2 regions of the Paenibacillus sp. FSL R7-0313 genome follow, and region 1 is predicted to be linked to the other one. Evidence: a T-box and tRNA genes for the amino acid it is inferred to sense, from the RefSeq annotation. Region 1 holds a T-box; the other holds one or more tRNA genes.
What was found. A T-box is a leader RNA that pairs with one kind of tRNA and senses whether it is charged. The one in region 1 lies ahead of NSQ38_RS11720 (valine--tRNA ligase), so its partner is inferred to be a tRNA-Val.

Region 1 (4,437 bases):
TATCAATAAGACCTGCGAGCGGCAAGTATAGTTCTGCCCCCGTAATGATCGCAGTCATCGCCTTATCCGGTGAGCTTAGATCCAGCCCACTATCGAACTCGGACGTATTACAGAAACGTTTGATGTAGTGACTGTTACGCTCAATGATGCTGGACGTCTCAGCACTATTTGCTTTGACCATCAACTCAATCTTTTTGCTCATCGGCACGTTCACTTCTGCACGAATGTTTCGAACTGCTCGAATGGTATCCATGAGCAGGTTCATCTCGGCAACAGCCTCTGGGTTCTCAAGAGCAGGATCATATACCGGCCATGATGCCAGCGTAATGGTCTCACCTTCATGCGGCAGATGCTGCCAGATCTCTTCGGAGATGTATGGCATAAACGGATGAATCAGGCGCATGGTCTGATCCAGCACATAAGCAAGCACGGATTGTGTTTTCTTCTTGGCAACCGGATCTTCCCCATAGAAGGACAGCTTAGCAAACTCGATGTACCAGTCACACAGGTCATCCCAGATAAAGTTATACAACACACGACCCGTTTCCCCAAATTCATACGCTTCGATTAGACGCGTAATATCGCGGGAAGTTTCGTTCAGACGGTGCAAAATCCAATAATCCGCTGTACCAAGCTCTCCACTGATGTCACGTTCCTCATAGGTGAATCCTTCCAGATTCATCAATGCAAAGCGCGAAGCATTCCAGATCTTGTTGGCAAAATTACGAGCCTGCTCTACCCGTTCCCAACGGAAACGGAGATCCTGACCTGGCGTGCTGCTGGTTGAGATCATGTAACGCATTGCATCTGCGCCATATTTCTCAATCACATCCAGCGGATCTACACCGTTGCCCAGTGATTTGGACATTTTGCGTCCATCTGCATCACGAACAAGACCATGCATCAGCACATCCTTGAACGGAATCTCATCCGTGAATTCCAGTGCAGTGAAAATCATACGTGCAACCCAGAAATATATGATGTCATACCCTGTCACAAGTACACTTGTCGGATAATAACGTTTCAGGTCTTCCGTATCTTCCGGCCAGCCTAGTGTGGAGAATGGCCATAAGCCGGAGCTAAACCAAGTATCGAGTACGTCTTCGTCCTGTCTGAGCTTGCGTCCAGCATACTCTGGCAGCGTTGTTGGATCTTCAGCAGATACGATGATTTCACCTGTTTCTTCATCATACCAGGCAGGAATACGATGTCCCCACCACAGTTGACGGGAAATACACCAGTCACGAACGTTTTCGATCCAGTTCAGATAGGTTTTCTCAAAACGATCTGGAACAAAATTAACTCCTTCGCCGCTCTGTTGTTTCTTAATCGCTCTCTCTGCAAGTGGCTTCATCTCAACGAACCACTGTGTAGACAGATACGGCTCAACAACAGCTCCGGTACGCTCACTGTGTCCAACCTGATGCGTGTGATCCTCGATATTGATCAATACGCCCTGCTCTTTCAAGTCAGCAACAATCTGCTTGCGGCAGTCACTGCGATCCAGTCCCTGATACTTGCCAGCCTCAGCATTCATTGTGCCGCTCTCATCCATTACCGTAATTTGAGGCAGATCATGACGAAGACCTACTTCAAAGTCATTTGGATCATGCGCAGGCGTGATTTTAACAGCACCACTTCCGAACTCTTTATCCACATAATCATCAGCGATAATTGGAATTTCGCGTCCAATGATAGGCAGTACAAGTACTTTACCAACCATATCTGCATAACGCTCATCCTTAGGATGAACAGCAACCGCTGTATCACCCAGCATCGTTTCAGGACGCGTTGTTGCCACTGTAACGTAGCCACTTCCGTCTTTGAGCGGGTAACGCAGATGGTACAAGTGACCCTGTACCTCTTTATATTCAACCTCAATGTCGGACAGAGCTGTCCGGTTCACCGGATCCCAGTTGATGATGCGTTTGCCTCGGTAAATAAGGCCTTTTTCATACAGCTGAACAAATACTTTGCGAACGGCTTGGGACAGACCTTCATCCAGCGTAAAACGTTCACGTGAGTAATCAAGCGACAATCCCATTTTGCCCCATTGCTGACGGATGGTAGTGGCATATTGATCTTTCCAGTCCCATACTTTCTCCAGAAATTTCTCACGTCCCAGATCATAACGAGTCAGACCTTCTTCACGCAGCTTCTGCTCCACTTTGGTTTGGGTAGCAATACCTGCATGGTCGGAACCCGGAAGCCACAGTGCGTCATAACCTTGCATCCGTTTGGTGCGGATCAGAATATCCTGCAGTGTAAAATCGAGCGCATGCCCAATGTGCAGCATCCCGGTCACATTTGGGGGTGGAATTACAATTGTATACGGCTCGGCATCTTTACGCTGACCGGCTTTGAAATATCCACGCTCCATCCAGGTGGAGTACCATTTATCCTCTGCCGCCTTAGGATCGTAAGTGGTCGGCATTTCTGTTGCAGCTGATTTTTTTTCCTCAGACATGTGTCATTCCTCCGTTACTTCATCATCTTCGCCAAAAAAAACAAAAAAAACCTTTCATCCATCAAAGGACGAAAGGTTAGCTTTCGCGGTACCACCTTTGTTTCACGCCTACAACAAGATAGACTTCACCCTCTGTACATAACGTGACACTTCAAGCAGATAACGGCTGCTACCGGCCCATCCTACCTCAGAAATAAATGACGATAGATCTCATTCATCTCTTGTATTCAAACAGGCAACTCCCGGGCGACTTCGATCAGTTGGTTCCTGCGGAATCTCACAGCGCTGCAATTCCACTCTCTGAAAGGTCATACTGTCTACTACTCCCGTTCCACGTTGTTCTTCAAAAAACCTACACACATCATACCTTGCTCGTGCGCGATAGTCAACCTGACAACAGCGGATAAAGAGCGCTGGAATGAAGGTTTAGGACGAATCATGCAAAAACCCGCAATCCTCAAGGGGATCACGGGTCGTAACGAAGGCTTTAACTACGGATTAAGGGATGTACAATATCTGACCTTCTTCCACAACCTGCTCAGATAATCGGTTATACAACTGAAGTTCCCTCGTACTCAATTGATATCGATCTGCAATGGCATCCAGTGTATCTTCTCGCTGAACGATGCACAGTTTCACCTTGCGGAATGGGGTCTGGTCCACGATCGTTCCCAGGAACAGGTTCTTCCATTCCACATCATCAGCTGGATACGTTTCTTCCTGTACCACACCCGCAGGAACTTCATCGCCTCGCTCCACTTCAGCATCGCGTGCCGCTCTGCCCGAGGATAACAAGGAAGAGATACCTACGCCCTCTTCTTGCCGTGGTGCGGATTCCTTTTTGCTGCCAAAAGCAACCTTCAGCTCCGGCTTGTCTTCCGTCTCAGCCACAGGTTCAGGAACAAATGCTTCGTTCTGCACGAACTCGTCTACCCCAGTCGCTTCAAAAGACGGTCGGTCTTCCTCAGCATTGTCTGGTTCGGACGAAGCAAATACACCTTGCCAGTTCTCCGCCTGTGATTCGACCGTGACATCGGCAACTGCCTGATTCTCCTGCTGAGGTACAGATCTCGCTGATTCGAAGTGCCATACCTCTGGTGCGTCCGGTACATCCGGTTCTGCCAACTCATTAGATGATTGAGCTGCAGGCTCTGAGACTGCTTGATCTCCACCTCTCGGGTTCGCAGGCAATGCATCCACGGAAGGCTCGGACCAACCCGAAGACTCATCTTCCAGAGGCAGCAATGGTTCCGACTCAGGGTAAGAAGCTAATCGATCTGCGGTCTCAGCCATAAATGACGAGATCGGAGAAGGTTCGCTGTATTGCTCATGAGATGCCAATTCATCTCCATTCGCTGTCAGAGATGCGGGATCTTCGTTTGCATCAGGTTGTCTGTTTTCGTTAGCGTACTCCGCGCTTTGCTCCTCGGATTGAAGTGGCTCGGCCGATGACGAATCCGCATATTCTTGCTGCCATTCTTCGCTATTCCTTAATGTCTCTTCCCTTGTAGACAGGTCAGCGAATTCCGGGGCACCATATGCAAGTTCTGCTGCATTCGCAAGTCTCTCTTCCTCACTCCGCTGGAGCAGGTACTCTTGTGCAAATGTGTTGGGGTCGCTGCCTGTCTGTGCTACTTCATCGGAACGGTTGGATTGCTGAGCATCAGGTGAATGAACAACTGTAAACTCATCTGCTGACCACACTTGTGGCTCTTCAACAGGAAAGCCCTCGATGCCTCGCAACGACAACACGCCTGTAATGTTCAGACTGCGATTGGATAATAGATCCACGTCAAAATTTTCGATCTCGATGGAAATATCCTCAATCGATCTGACCCGATTCAGCGGCACCGTGATCTCCACAGGAATGAAATGTTTGAGCTCCTCTGAAACCTCATTTTCTCCTCTGTACGCACCTGTAAGTAATAGATGTCCTCTTAATGTGGCATGATCATCCTGCCCTATGACTT
Region 2 (4,437 bases), 760 kb from region 1:
ATCGTCATGTCCTTCTCATTTAATCGAGCCTGAATCTGGTATTGAATCGGCGTCTGCTTTTTAGCATCTTCCTTTGTCGTTTGCACAACTGTAGAGGTAGGCGCCGTTTGAGCGGCAGCATAACTCGTATTGACAAGGGGACTTGCTGCCAGAATCAAAGCCAACGTACTCGCAATCCCCATTTTAATTAACTTTGACGTAAATAGACTTGAATAGTTCATAGGTTCTCTCCTTCTAATGATGTAAATTGAGCACTGAACCAATTATAGAAGGAGAACCTTATGCTGAATTTATGTGTAATTTAAGTTTTGTTTAAAAAAAGGATGGATTTTCATTAAATACACTCCAAATTGTATCCAATTTTATGTAAGACACAAAAAAGAAGCCTTACATATCAAGGCTTCTCGGTTATGATCTGTGTAGTGGGCCCGAACCACTGATCCTAATTCTGTTTAGGAAAGTGAGCTCTTAGCATCCGTACTCTCACTGAATAAATGACTGAGTAAATCCTTTATTATAGCCTTGATTTCAACCAAAATTTTATTTTCACTTAAAGTTATGATTAATTAAATCTCGGCGTGCCATGCTGCATCACTATAGTTCCAACTCATCTATAGCAATTTGTAGTCCTGAATAATAACATCGATTACATGTTTCCCCCAATTTGACGCTTCCGAGCTTTGTTCATTCCACGCGTAGGTGATGAGTGCTTTCCACAATGCCCAACCACGTGCACGATTCACAGTATCTTGGTCAACATTCATGTTGCTTAGAAATATGGGGCGACTTGCATCATCCAAAAAGTTCCATGCCATCACCAGGTCGCTTGAAGGATCACCAACGCCCATAGTTCCGAAATCAATGACACCGCACATTCGCCCATCTCGCACAAGCAGATTACCTACTGCAACATCACCATGAAGCCATACCGGTGCCGATTGATATTTGGTTGCAAGAGCCGTTTCCCAAATCTCCGTTATGAGTTTTTGATCATAATGACCAGATAACCTCTCGATGACGGACCTTGTATCCTGGTCATAAACCGCCAAGTTTCCTCCTCGATGAAAGTTTTGTGTCCCTGCCGGAGTGCCGTGGCTTGCATCGATCGACTCTAATTCTTTCAGAAAACTCGCAAGCTCTTCGGCAAATACGTTTAGATCCGGTACGTTGGCAAGTGTGACGGTTTCGCCTTCAATCCAACGGTTGATGGACCATGGAAGCGGATATTCGTCTGTAGGTTCTCCTTTTGCAAGAGGAAAAGGAATTGGCAAGGACAGAAGAGGTTGGAACACAGGAAGCCATTTCATTTCTTTCTCAATCGCTGAGGCATAATGCTCATGACTCGGCAGCCGAATCGTCATATCGCTACCCAGTCGATAGGTACGATTATCGTGCCCGCTTTTTTCTACGGGTGTTATCGCTAAATCTGTCCACTTCGGAAATTGGCTATGAATTAAATGTCGCACCAGATCAGGAGTTATTTCAATCAATTCCCTCGCCTCTTTCTTTTAATCAGCATAATTTTTATGCCAAATAATAGTAGAGCTGTATACAATCCCTATCATGTGGACAGCGATTGTTCAACTCGCAAATCAAGTCAAAACAAAATCAAAAAGCTCCATTTGAGATATAATTCTCAAATGGAGCTTTTTGAACTTCATATAGGACGAGTGGGGATCGAACCCACGACCCTTACCCTGTCAAGATAATGCTCTCCCGCTGAGCTATCGCCCTGTAATAATTAAGATGTATCCATCGTGTCCATACTACTAAATTTAACTGAGCTAACAGATCATGATATATAATTGTTTCTCAATCAAGTAACAGTATCATATCAAGTAACCGTGTTCATTGTCAATGATTTATTTGGTTATAATTCACCCGAAATGGTGCACAATAAAGGAAAGATTACCATTTCTACAACGAGGTGAATTCCCTATGAGAAACTTAACAAAACGGTCAGAATCCAATAAATATACATTTACCAAATGCTTCTTTCTGTTTGCTGGGCTTATGATTCTCATTACAATCGTTACTGGTTGCGACTTGGAGAGGGATGAACATACAGTTCAATTCCAACAGTTAAAACAACCCAATGAAAATGTTGAATCTCTACCCGTCTGGCTGGACGTATACTCCAAATCTGTAATTCAAGATGTGTATTCTCCGCGAGGAAGCAGTGAAGTCTTGCCGTGAAGGTTAACAGGTGAATTACTCATCTTCATCCCACTTGCGTGAGTATGCTTTCTTCGTAACGTAATACAACAGAGTAATCATTCCCGCCGACATTAGCAATGTAATTACCATGATGCCTGTCATGCCCATCACTACCCCCTCCTCTCCCAATATGTTCCAGACTTCACTATACAGGAAAAACATTTTTTTGTATAATTCAGTCTGATATGTCGCGCAAGAGCAGAAAGAAGGAATGGAATTGGCAGCTGAGATTAGTTATGTATCGACAGAAGAACAACTGGAGCAAGCCCTGGGAATTCGCCATCACGTTTTTGTGATCGAGCAACAGGTGCCTGCCGAGATTGAGATTGATCAATATGATGTCATCAGTCCCGATGTGCATCATGTATTGTTAAGTACGGATGGCCAAGCTGTAGCCACAGGACGTCTGATCTATTACAGCAAGGATACGGCCAAAATGCAGCGGATCGCAGTGCTTGAATCTCATCGTTCATTTGGTTATGGACGTGTGCTTCTGCTCGCGATGGAGGAGCTGGCACGTGAACTCGGCTTATCCTATTCCGTACTGGATGCGCAGTGTCAGGCACAGAAATTCTATGAAAAACTGGGTTATGAAGTGATTTCGGAAGAACCTTTTTATGATGCAGATATTCTGCATGTTCGTATGAGAAAGAGCTTGTAAAACCTCAGCGTTGGCAGGTCTTATCAGCATATGGTGCATACTTCCGATGAATTCGGATAGGCTAATCAGGTAAGCAGATTCCTATCTCGTCATATAAGGAGAGTGTGACATCATGGATCAAACGACACGCGAGAGTTTCACAGCCGTACAGAAAAATGGCGACGGTGACCTGACAGCATTTCAGACTTCAGCAGGACGCGTACTGGATTATCAGCAGGCACTTGCAGAAGTAAAGGCTGGCGCTATTGCTGGTGTGAATGTATTTAAAGGCAAGGATGGCGAAATGTACATTCGCGGCGATGCCGACGGTGACCCAACCAACAACCTGGACCAACTTCCCCATTTCTAAAATAGATGCACACGTTGTATGTGTGACACAGTAAGCGCCGATCCGGATATCCGGGTTGGCGTTTTCTTATGTTCCCTGGAGGGTGTCTTCAACCTACTCAAAGCCAAACTCAGGCCCACGAGCGGCAACGAATCTGAGGCGTCTTATTCAAGGATTTGAACCCCCCTTAGAAATCTAAGGAATCTGAGACACGCTATATCAGAATTTTTGGCCTTTATAGCGTTTTTGTCAGGGGATTTCGGGAAATAAGGTGTCTGATGTTGCTTACAATCTAAAAAGAGGAGCGGAAGGCCAAATAAGACGTCCTGTGTTCCTTAGAAAATCATCTACTCATTCGCCAGGATCAGCCAACTTGGACTTCCAGACTGTTTAGATGCTGACATCCATCATCGTATAGCTTGCTTAAGTTTGAAAACACTTCCTAGTAGTCCGTAAAATATTTTACGGAATCACCGGAAGGTTGGCTTTTGCGAATCGGCTGTTGTGCCTGCTCCCATGCCTGCAAAATCTGTATCCCTTCGAGAGTAGACCGATTCTCCCATGCGATGTACCCGGTTCGTTCAAGCTCCAGCAATGACTCATGAATGTAAGCTCTGCTTCGTCCCGTCTTGGTCTCCAGTTCATCCATACGCGGCAGCCTGCGCCGTTGTCCTGCATAGTTCACCATAATACGTAAAATCTTGCGTTCAAAATCGTTCAGCATACTTTACCTCCCCATTCAGGTCCTTAACAGGACGCCATGCCAGAATACCTTGCTCCAGAAAGGTTCGGGGTGAGCCTTCTTTTCCCGCTGATGCTCTAATCATCCCGCCACGTACACTGTTAATTCGAATCTGTCGCTGCGTTATCTGCCCTGCACGATCCATGTAGACAAGCTCCACCATCTGGCCAATATATTTCCCTAGCATAATCATCCCTCCGATAAGAACGTTTGTTTGTATTTCATATTATATGCGAACATAAGTTCTTTATTCAATAGTAAAAAAAGGATTTTGTAAAATAAAAAAACCAGACTTTCACCTTAATCATTAAGGCAGTCTGGTTCATAACAGTCAGATCAGTGTCGATCCGATTCCGAAAATTGTACTTTCTTTAATTGCTGTGTAGATGGATTAAAATCGACATTCACATAAACTGCAAATTGTTTGCCGTCTTTAGCACGAACCCATAGCTTGAACTGTTCCCGTGATTGATCCGCTGTTAGAGAGGT

Region 2: it has a tRNA-Val gene. The T-box ahead of NSQ38_RS11720 (valine--tRNA ligase) is inferred to sense a tRNA for this amino acid. The anticodon was not compared.

The regions. Positions count from the first base shown of each region.
Region 1 is NZ_CP150219.1:2,677,022-2,681,458, reverse strand. Features, by position in the region: gene NSQ38_RS11720 (valine--tRNA ligase) at 1-2,467, opposite strand, end outside; T-box leader at 2,529-2,810, opposite strand; gene NSQ38_RS11715 (LysM peptidoglycan-binding domain-containing protein) at 2,966-4,437, opposite strand, start outside.
Region 2 is NZ_CP150219.1:3,432,870-3,437,306, reverse strand. Features, by position in the region: gene NSQ38_RS15080 (M1 family metallopeptidase) at 1-221, opposite strand, end outside; gene NSQ38_RS15075 (aminoglycoside phosphotransferase family protein) at 612-1,490, opposite strand; tRNA gene NSQ38_RS15070 (tRNA-Val) at 1,663-1,734, opposite strand; gene NSQ38_RS15065 (GNAT family N-acetyltransferase) at 2,435-2,878, shown strand; gene NSQ38_RS15060 (DUF3892 domain-containing protein) at 2,991-3,227, shown strand; gene NSQ38_RS15055 (hypothetical protein) at 3,649-3,930, opposite strand; gene NSQ38_RS15050 (hypothetical protein) at 3,914-4,135, opposite strand; gene NSQ38_RS15045 (DUF3889 domain-containing protein) at 4,285-4,437, opposite strand, start outside.